3 regions of the Paenibacillus sp. T2-29 genome follow, and region 3 is predicted to be linked to each of the others. Evidence: riboswitches for the same ligand, from Rfam matches in the RefSeq annotation. Region 3 holds a riboswitch; each other region holds the start of a gene.
The links. A riboswitch is a leader RNA that binds a small molecule or an ion and turns the genes downstream of it on or off. The one in region 3 is predicted to bind glycine.
Positions count from the first base shown of each region.

Region 1: another riboswitch for glycine. It lies ahead of gcvT (glycine cleavage system aminomethyltransferase GcvT); the one in region 3 lies ahead of ACU1JV_RS18520 (alanine/glycine:cation symporter family protein).
Region 2: another riboswitch for glycine. It lies ahead of sdaAB (L-serine ammonia-lyase, iron-sulfur-dependent subunit beta); the one in region 3 lies ahead of ACU1JV_RS18520 (alanine/glycine:cation symporter family protein).

Region 1 covers NZ_JBREVE010000011.1:108,272-111,550, forward strand. The annotation lists gene ACU1JV_RS23595 (PTS mannitol transporter subunit IICB) at 1-434, opposite strand, end outside; gene gcvH (glycine cleavage system protein GcvH) at 860-1,258, opposite strand; glycine riboswitch at 1,651-1,750, shown strand; glycine riboswitch at 1,751-1,847, shown strand; gene gcvT (glycine cleavage system aminomethyltransferase GcvT) at 1,927-3,027, shown strand; gene gcvPA (aminomethyl-transferring glycine dehydrogenase subunit GcvPA) at 3,151-3,279, shown strand, end outside.
Region 2 covers NZ_JBREVE010000014.1:92,612-95,890, reverse strand. The annotation lists gene sdaAA (L-serine ammonia-lyase, iron-sulfur-dependent, subunit alpha) at 1-894, opposite strand, end outside; gene sdaAB (L-serine ammonia-lyase, iron-sulfur-dependent subunit beta) at 884-1,573, opposite strand; glycine riboswitch at 1,785-1,899, opposite strand; gene ACU1JV_RS25770 (DUF6359 domain-containing protein) at 2,114-3,279, shown strand, end outside.
Region 3 covers NZ_JBREVE010000006.1:286,811-290,089, reverse strand. The annotation lists gene ACU1JV_RS18525 (iron-containing alcohol dehydrogenase) at 1-410, shown strand, start outside; gene ACU1JV_RS18520 (alanine/glycine:cation symporter family protein) at 468-1,886, opposite strand; glycine riboswitch at 2,043-2,138, opposite strand; glycine riboswitch at 2,150-2,234, opposite strand; gene ACU1JV_RS18515 (glycoside hydrolase family 1 protein) at 2,403-3,279, opposite strand, start outside.

The DNA.
Region 1 (3,279 bases), on a different contig from region 3:
CCAGCCGAGAAATTATTGACCAGCATTTCAAAACCTGATTTGACTTTGCCCTCAATGGCCTTATCGAACTTCTTCAATATCCATGCAGCCAGCGGACCAGCTACCATCGCGCCCAGGAACATCGGGATATCGGCCCCCACAATGACCCCCATCGTCATAATGGCACCGATCACACCTCCACGCTGTCCGTGAATCATCGTGCCTCCCGTGTAACCGATCAGCAGTGGCAGCAAATAATTTTTCATCGGATCAACCAGTTGTGCAAAACCCTCATTCGGGAACCACCCGGTCGGAATAAAAAGGGCCGTAATTAATCCCCATGCGATAAAGGCTCCCATATTGGGCATAACCATACCGCTGAGAAAGCGGCCAAAACGCTGTACGGCGACACGAGCGCCACCGTTTGAACTGGACTTTGTGTCCACTGTGCTCATATTCATATCCTCCTTGTGAGTAAATAGCATCACTACCTTTTCTTAAAATTCATACTAAATGACAGCGCTATCTTCATCAACGAAATGAAAACGTACTTTCGTCATGAACGTTGATGACAACATTTAAATTTAAAGTAACGACAAGGCATTATACCTGCATAATTCTTCTTAATATGGCCGATAACAATAGAAATTAGTCGAAAAAACACTGTTGTAAATCTACACAATTTTATAGTGATGCTCTCTTCTAAGTCTGAGCAAACAACGTAAATACGTCTTCTAAAAGACAACAAAAAATAGCCGCTATGTCAGGTCATAGCGACTATTTTATACAAAAACTGAGCGGACTAACGATGCTCTTATTTAATTCAATATCCATATAAAAAATCAGAATAAAGCGCTATTATTTCATGCTGTATTGCTCATTATTGCTCATCCGAAATCAACTGCTCGTACTGCTCCGCAGACAGCAACTTGCCCAGAGCTTCCTCGACACCATTGCTCATCTCTACTTCGATCATCCAACCCTCTTCATAGGGTGATTCATTCACCAGCTCAGGTGTACTTTCCAGAGCTTCATTTACTTTCAAAACGGTTCCCGTCACCGGAGCAAAAAGATCGGATACGGTCTTCACCGATTCAATTGTACCAATCTCCGTCCCCTGTCCAATCGTTGTTCCCGCCCCAGGTAATTCCACAAAAACAATATCACCCAATTGATGCTGTGCAAAGTCTGTAATGCCGATCCGCAACGTCCCATCCACTGTGCGCTGAACCCACTCATGTTCGTCTGTATACCAAAGTTGCTGTTTCACTTCACTCATCCTGCTTCGCCTCACTTCCACATGAATAAAATGCTTTTGATCACCTGTATTAGACAAGTTAAGATTATGACAACAAGAACATCCATGTCAATAATACTAACAAAAATACTTCATACCAACCTATATAGCATAGTCTATCAAAAATAATAACTTGTAACAAACGCTTACATATCCTTATTTATACATTAAATGTTTTTCATATTGTTTCATATGACATTTTTATTGACATTTTGAATGAATTTGCGTATTAATGGGTTATAGTAATTGCTTTTGAAAATACCTCGACAACTGCAAACGCGGATGAACGCGGAGGGAGAGACTACCAAAAATATTCGCATCGCTGTTGTCGTTTGTGAGACAGTTGGGCACGCGAATCGGATCAAGTTGTTATCTGCAAAACCGGGTAACATACCGTTGATCCAAAAGGTAGCGCCGAAGGAGTAAACTTGCATTGCAGGTGAATCTCTCAGGCAAAAGGACCTCTGCCGGACGCATCTCTGGAGAGCATCCGTGAAAAGAGCGGATCACCCAAGGGGAAACCTGGTTCACACCGGGGTAACTTTCTGGTATCAAGGACAGAGCTGAAAGAAGAGTATGGACTGCCGTCTATACGTTTCTTTTAGCCTGTCTTTTTTGTTTAGCCGATTACACTGGATAGGAGTGAAAAAATGTCTAATTTGCGAAGAACACCACTATATTCGTCCTACGGGATGCAGCCCGGGGTTCGTTGTATTGACTTTGGCGGGTGGGAACTCCCCGTTCAGTTTAGCGGCATTCAAAAGGAGCATGAGGCCGTCCGACAACGTGCAGGTTTATTCGATGTATCGCATATGGGCGAGTTCTTGGTTGAAGGCAAAGAAGCTGAGGCTTTTTTGCAACAGGTAACTACGAATGATGTCAGCCAGTTGGAACCGGGCCAAGCACAATATTCACTCCTGTGTTACCCCGATGGAGGCGTAGTGGATGACTTGCTTGTATATTGCAAAGGACCAGAGCGCTACATGCTCGTTGTGAATGCCTCCAACATCGACAAAGATTGGGATTGGCTCATACGCCACGTACCAGCATCGGTTCATCTGGAGAATGTGTCTGATGCGATAGCATTGCTGGCATTACAAGGACCGGAAGCAGCACGTATTGCCGCAGCCGTGACAGATACAGATATTACGAATCTGGTATCTTTCCGATTCCATGAGAACGTGCAATTGTTCGGAGCAAAAGCACTTGTCTCGCGAACTGGATATACCGGCGAAGACGGTTTTGAATTTTATATCCCTGCTGAGGAAGCACCCGCCGTGTGGGATGGTTTGCTTCGTTGCGGTGGATCGTATGGACTGATTCCCGCTGGACTTGGTGCTCGCGATACGCTGCGCTTCGAGGCACGGCTACCGTTGTACGGACAGGAGTTATCTGCCACAATTTCACCGCTTGAGGCTGGGTTAGGTTTCTTCGTCAAGCTGAATAAAGGAGATTTTATCGGCAGGGAAGCACTGCAACGTCAAAAAGAACAAGGAATTCCTCGCAAGTTAATCGGGCTGGAAATGATTGACCGCGGTATCCCGCGCGCTCATTATCCAGTGTTCGCTGAAGGTCAACACATCGGTGAGGTCACAACGGGTACTCAATCGCCCACCTTGAAGCGTAATCTGGGGCTGGCCCTGGTGGACAGTCGTTTTAGCACCCTATCGACACCGCTGGAGGTCGAAATTCGTGGTAAACGCCTGCGTGCGGAAGTGGTCCCAGCCCCCTTTTATAAACGGCTACGCTGATCTTAATCCTCTTCATTCTAAAAAAGCGATCATGTCAGATGTAAAATTCTGGATTTTCCAATTACGACTATGTATTAGCTAATTTACTATCTAAATTTTGCTTTTCGAAAGGAGCCAGAACCTATGAAGCAACATCGCTATCTCCCCATGACCGAACAAGACCAAACTGAAATGCTGCGTGTGGTGGGCGTATCATCCATTGATGATTTATTCAGTGACATTCCAGAGGCTATTCGATACCAAGGGGAACTC
Region 2 (3,279 bases), on a different contig from region 3:
CTTATCCTTTTTGACCGATGTGTTGCGAGTAAGGGATTCGGTCAAACGCTTGCCAGTGGGGGTCTGGGCCAAGCCGCCTTTGGCGGTCTCGCGGTGCTTTGACGGCATTGCGCTGCCGACTTCAAGCATCACGTCAATGACTTCGTCAGACGGAATGGCGCTGCGCACACCCGCCAAAGCCATATCCGCTGCGGCAAGTGCGGTCACGGCTCCCAGCCCGTTGCGCACGATACACGGAATCTCGACGAGTCCGGCGACGGGGTCGCATATTAGGCCGAGCGTGTTCTTGAGCGCTAGGCCTACGGCGTGAACAGCCTGCTCAGGTGTGCCACCGCGTAGCTCGACCATAGCGCCAGCGGCCATCCCGATGGCTGAACCAATCTCAGCCTGACAGCCTCCCTCCGCGCCGGAAATGAAGGAATTGTTGGCGATGACGTAGCCAATGGCTCCGGCTGAGAACAAGCCGTGCACCATATGCTCATCATCCCAGCCGAACCGCTCCTGCGCACTAATGAACACACCGGGGATGACTCCGCATGAACCTGCAGTGGGCGTGGCGACAATGCGCCCCATGGACGCATTAACCTCCGACACGGAGAGCGCATAAGCCATGGCGAGCGCGGAGGCATCGCCGGAGCAGGTTTCCCCTGTCCGCAGATATTCGGCTAAGCGCTTGCCGTCGCCGCCCGTTAATCCACTGCGGGATACGGTGTCTTGCGTCTGACCACGATGAACAGCCTCTTTCATGACTTCATAATAATCAGACATTTGGCGGAAGATTTCTTCTTCCGTTGTATTCGTCTCTTGTACCTGCTCTTGAATCATCAGGCGGCCAATCGTGGTGGATTCCTCAGCGCATATAGCGCTGATTTCATGCAGATGGCTAAATCGCATCAGATTCAGCTCCTTTTTTCAAATTAATCATTTTAATTTCGTACATATGTGGTAAGGATTGTAGTTTTGCGATTAATTCAGCCGTAGGAGGACTGTCCGTTTCGATAGCTGTAAGTGCTTCTCCATCCCGACCTTTGCGATCCACGTGCATATAGGCAATGTTAATGTCAGCAGCGCCGAGCGCTGAAGTCACCGCACCTAATGTACCGGGCTTATCCGAGTGAAGAAGCACCAACGTAGACAGCTCTCCGGTCAGGTTGACTCGGAATTCGTTGAGCTGCTGGACATGGATGCTGCCACCGCCGATGGAGGAACCCAGCAGTGTACGCTGATCCTCACCCTTCCACAGCTCAAAACGGACGGTGTTCGGATGGGGGGCGGGTAGTCCGCTGACGGCAAATTCCACGATCATCCCGGCCTGCTCCGCCCATTGCTCGGCATCTGGAATTCGGTGGTCGTCTGTATCGTAATTGAGCAGTCCTGCGATGAGCGCCAGGTCTGTACCGTGTCCTTTGTATGTGTCGGCGAAGGAGCCGTACAGTGTCATGCGGGCACGGTCAGGCTGCGTCCCGAGCCAGTGACGGGCAACGCGTGCAAGCCGCACCGCGCCTGCAGTGTGTGAACTGGAAGGTCCGGTCATGGCCGGACCGATAATGGAAAATACATCTTTGAAACGCATGGTGTGGCCCCCTGTATGTTCTAGTACCATAGTATATGGTATTTCCGCGTTTTTGCGCGGCTATGACGGTTCCTAATGCTGACGTACAATGTGAGCGCAAAAAAGGACAGGATAAGGAAGTTTCCCTTATCTCTGTCCTCGTTACCTGAGAGTTTCGTGCGGTGTCCTTACCGCCTTACCCCTTGGGTGGCTTGCGCTCTCTCCAGAGTTGCGTCAGATGACGATACATGGACCTGAGAGATTATCCGCCAGCCGGGTGTTGGCGTCTTGCTCCTTCGGTGCCGCCAGCGTGTAAGCCCCTGGACAGACTCTCCCGTCATCTTCATTCGCGTATACCGTTCTACATATCTTTCTTAGCGTAATGTATGCTGTGCTCGGTGTCAATCGCAGGGTTCAATTTTTACATAAACAAGCGAGTTTCCGATAAATAAGAATAAAATTTACATAATTATGGATGAAATCAGGAAGGAATTAGAAGATTGATAGCTAATCTGATAGAGGACAATTACATTTATGAAATTATAGGAGGGATATTGACGTATGGTAAAAGGCTTGCGGTTCACAGGTTCACGCTTGAAAGGGGTGCTGCATCTGGCAGCGATCGTATCGCTGCTGATCGGGATCTTCGTTCCATTCGGTCAGGTCAAAGCGGAGGGAGCACTGACAGTAGCCGAGGCACTCCAGCGCCAAGGCAGTGGAGGCACAGTGACGGTGGAAGGTTACATCGTCGGACATGCTACCGGATCGAAAACGGCTAATTTTTCTTCTCCGTTTGCGAATGATTTTAACGTACTGATTGCCGACCAGGCCAATGAACGAAGCACGTCTAATCTATTGGATGTACAGCTGACATCAGCGTACAGAGGGCAATTTGGGCTAACAGGCCATCCTGAGCTGATTGGCAGCAAAATCCGTGTGACGGGTACACTTGGCACCTACAATAATTTTGGTGGAGTGAAAAGTCCAAGCACTGTTGAACTGGTGAACGGAAGCGAGCCGGGGGAACCAGGTGAACCTGGCGAACCTGAACCTGGAAACCCGGGTCAACCCGGTACTACACTGCCGGATGGCAAAGGCAAAAAGGTGCTGTTCGATAATACACACGCACAGACGGCTGGGGCAGCAGATTGGGTCATTGAAGGCGCCTTCTCCGACTTTGCCAATGGATTGCGTAATGTAGGTTTTACAGTGGACCAACTGAACCGTCCCATTCCTTTTACTTATGGAGAACAGGCCATAACCTATGATAAGCTGCGCCAATATGATGTGTTCATCATCGGTGAGGCGAATGTTGCCTTTAAGGCATCCGAGCAGGCTGCCCTGCTGCAATATGTGAATAACGGGGGAAGTGTCTTCTTCATCTCCGACCACTATAATGCGGACCGTAACAAAAACCGTTGGGATTCCTCTGAGGTTATGAATGGCTACCGTCGTGGAGCCTATACTAATCCGGCCAAAGGGATGACTACAGAAGAAGCAGCATCACCGGCGATGCAGGGGTTAACTAGCTCCGATTGGCTGGCAACCAACTTTGGTGTTCGTTTCCGTTATAATGCGCTTGGCGACGTGAATGCTACGGACATTGTAACCGCAGATCAATCCTTTGGCATTACCAAGGGTGTACGCTCGATTGCCATGCATGCGGGATCTACGCTGGCTATTATTGATCCTACCAAAGCCAAAGGAATTGCCTATATCCCTACAGG
Region 3 (3,279 bases):
CGCTGCAAATGGGCTACTTCGGGGATTGGGCTTCGCATACCATTGAACATGCACTATCTGCTGTATATGATATTCCTCATGCTGGCGGTCTAGCGATTCTGTTTCCCAACTGGATGAGACATACAGTGGATCAGGATGCTGCACGCATGAAGCGGCTGATGCTCAGTATGTTCGACTTGGACACTGTAGGTAAAACTGACAGAGAAATTGCCTTGGAAGGTATTGACTGTCTAAGTGCGTTCTGGACAAGTCTTGGTGCCCCTTCTACCCTGGCCGATTACAACATTAATGATGAACAATTGGAAAACATCGCAAGCATTGCGGCCCGTGAAATGGAGCACGGAGGTTTCGGTAATTATCAAAAGCTGAAACAGGAAGATATTTTAGCTATTTTGCGTGCATCGTTATAACAATTAAAAGGGAGTGTCCTCAAGCCTGTGATGGCTGAGAGCACTCCCTTTTATTATTTATGAATTGATCGTTTGTCCTTTTTCTTCTACTTGGATAGCCGCCCCTACATTGGCACCTGCAAGAATGCCCTTTTTCTTATTAGGATACAAAGAATTCATATAGGTTCGGGTTTCTGCAACGACAATGCCTGACAAGCCGAGCAGTGCAATCAGGTTTGGAAAAGCCATCATTGCGTTAAAAATATCTGCCAGCAGCCAAATCGCATCCAATTTAATGAACGCGCCCCCGCCAACCAGTACAATGAACAGATAACGATAAGGCTTGATCCACTTGACCCCAAGCAAGTATTCAACACAGCGTTCTCCGTAATAGTTCCAGCCGAGCATGGTGGTGAATGCGAACATAATCAGGATGATGGTGAGCAGTTCTGCTCCCAGCGGAAATGCACTGGAAAATGCTTGCTGAGTCATCAAACCTGCATCGGTAGGCCCGCTCCACACCCCGCTGACCAGTAGCGTCAACCCGGTCATCACACAAATAACCATCGTATCAATAAACACACCCGTCATGGAAATCAGCCCTTGTTCCGCAGGCCATTTGGTTTTGGCAGCTGCGGCTGCAATCGGTGCGCTTCCCAATCCAGCCTCATTGGCAAAAATACCTCTGGCTACCCCGCTACGCATGGCCAGCATAATCGTAGCTCCTGCAAATCCACCCGTTGCCGATGTAGTTGAAAATGCCGAATGAAGCACAAGCGCGATTGCGGCAGGAAGCTGGTCAGCAAACCGAATCAGTACAATAATACAAATCAGTACGTACAAGCCTGTTTTAAAAGGAACGACCTTCGTCGATACCTTGGCAATGCTTTTGAGTCCTCCAATGGTGACAAGAGCTGTAAGGACAGCAATAGTCAGTGCCGTTACAATCGGCGGAACGCCAAAACTGTTTTCAGTGGAAGATACAATCGCCTTGACCTGAGGAAATGTTCCGATCCCGAACAACGCTACCAGCATCCCCGAGAAAGCAAACAGCATCGCCAACGGTTTAAAGCGGCGTCCCAGGCCTTTTTCAATATAATACATCGGGCCGCCGGAGAATTGTCCATTCCGATCCTTCACCCGGTATTTTACCGCAAGTACACCTTCCGCGTATTTCGTCGCCATCCCAAAGAAGGCTGCAACGACCATCCAGAACAAGGCACCCGGCCCGCCCAGCTTAATGGCTGTCGCTACGCCGACAATACTTCCTGTACCAACGGTAGCCGCCAGCGCCGTACTCAAAGCCGCAAAGCTGCTTACATCCCCGCTGCCTTCATTCGGGGCCTTACCGATGAGCTTGATCGCCAGAGGCAGGCGGAATACCTGCAACATTTTTAGACGTATGGTCAGCCATAACCCCGTTCCCATGACAAGGACGATGAGAGGCGCCCCCCATATCCAACTGCTAATCGTTTCTAACACATGTACCAAATTCATTTCAACCCGCTCCTCCAGCATATTAGAAAACAAAAAAGAGTCAAATCCGTTGATTCGACTCCTGAAGAGGTTAAAGGCACGAAAAATAAACCATCTGGTGCAGGATTCTACCTCTAAAAAGCTCATAAAAGCCTAGGGCACTCCCTGTCACAGGTTATTCGCGTCTCTGTCCTTTTGCCTGAGAGTTTAAGCAGATGATAATCTGCGGTGCACCTTCGGCGCCCAATTAAGGGTCTCTCCAGAGTTCTGTCCGTTTACGGTCCCTGCTTGTTGCTGTAAATCAGCTTAAGCACCTGAGAGTTTTGCCCCTTCGGTCGGAACTTTCGTTCCATCTCCCGCAAACATCAACCAGACATATGAAATTTTTATTTATTATACAGAAAACTTTCAGCGTATTACAAGTGAAAAATTTGTGAAGCCCTCTGACAAATCAATAGGGTGTCTATACAAAAAGCGGGTACAGCAGATTGCATCCTAAGGATTTTCTCTGCTGTACCCGCCCAAAACGATATAGAATTACAATTCTTCACCATTGGTTGCTATCACATTTTTATACCAGTTAAATGAGTCCTTTTTGGAGCGTTGGAGCGTTCCGTTACCGTCATCATCCAAATCAACGTAAATAAATCCGTAGCGCTTGGACATTTCGGAAGTAGACATGCTCACAAGGTCGATAGGACCCCAGCTGGTGTAACCAATCAGATCAACACCGTCAGCAATGGCTTCCTTCATTTGGGCAATATGCTGACGCAAGTAATCAATGCGATACGTGTCATGCACAGAGCCGTCCTCTTCTACCTTATCGTACGCACCCAGGCCATTTTCCACGATGAACAGCGGCTTTTGGTAACGGTCATAAAACGTATTTAGTGTAACACGCAGGCCGATCGGATCAATCTGCCATCCCCAATCGGAGGACTGCAAATACGGATTTTTCACACCGCCAATCAGGTTCCCTGCTGCCTTTTCTCCTTCTGGACCTGCCGATACGGTCAAGGTCATGTAGTAGCTAAATGAGATAAAATCAACCGTATTATTTTTCAAAATTTCAGCATCACCGGGTTCTGTCTGGATCACAATATTATTTTCTTCAAAATAGCGGTTCATATAGTTGGGATACTCCCCACGAGCATGCACATCCGTAAAGAACAGGTTCATTTGATTTTCATGCTGTGCTTTCAGAATATCCTCTGGGTTACACGTATGTGGGTAGCTTTCAATGCGAGCCAGCATACAGCCGATCTGAGCACCCGGAATGATCTCATGTCCCCGTTTGGTCGCCAGTGCACTTGCTACAAATTGATGGTGCAATGCTTGATATATCGCTTGTTGTTTGTTTTCTACACGGTCAATAACCACACCGCCGCCTGTAAACGGACTCATAGTCATGACA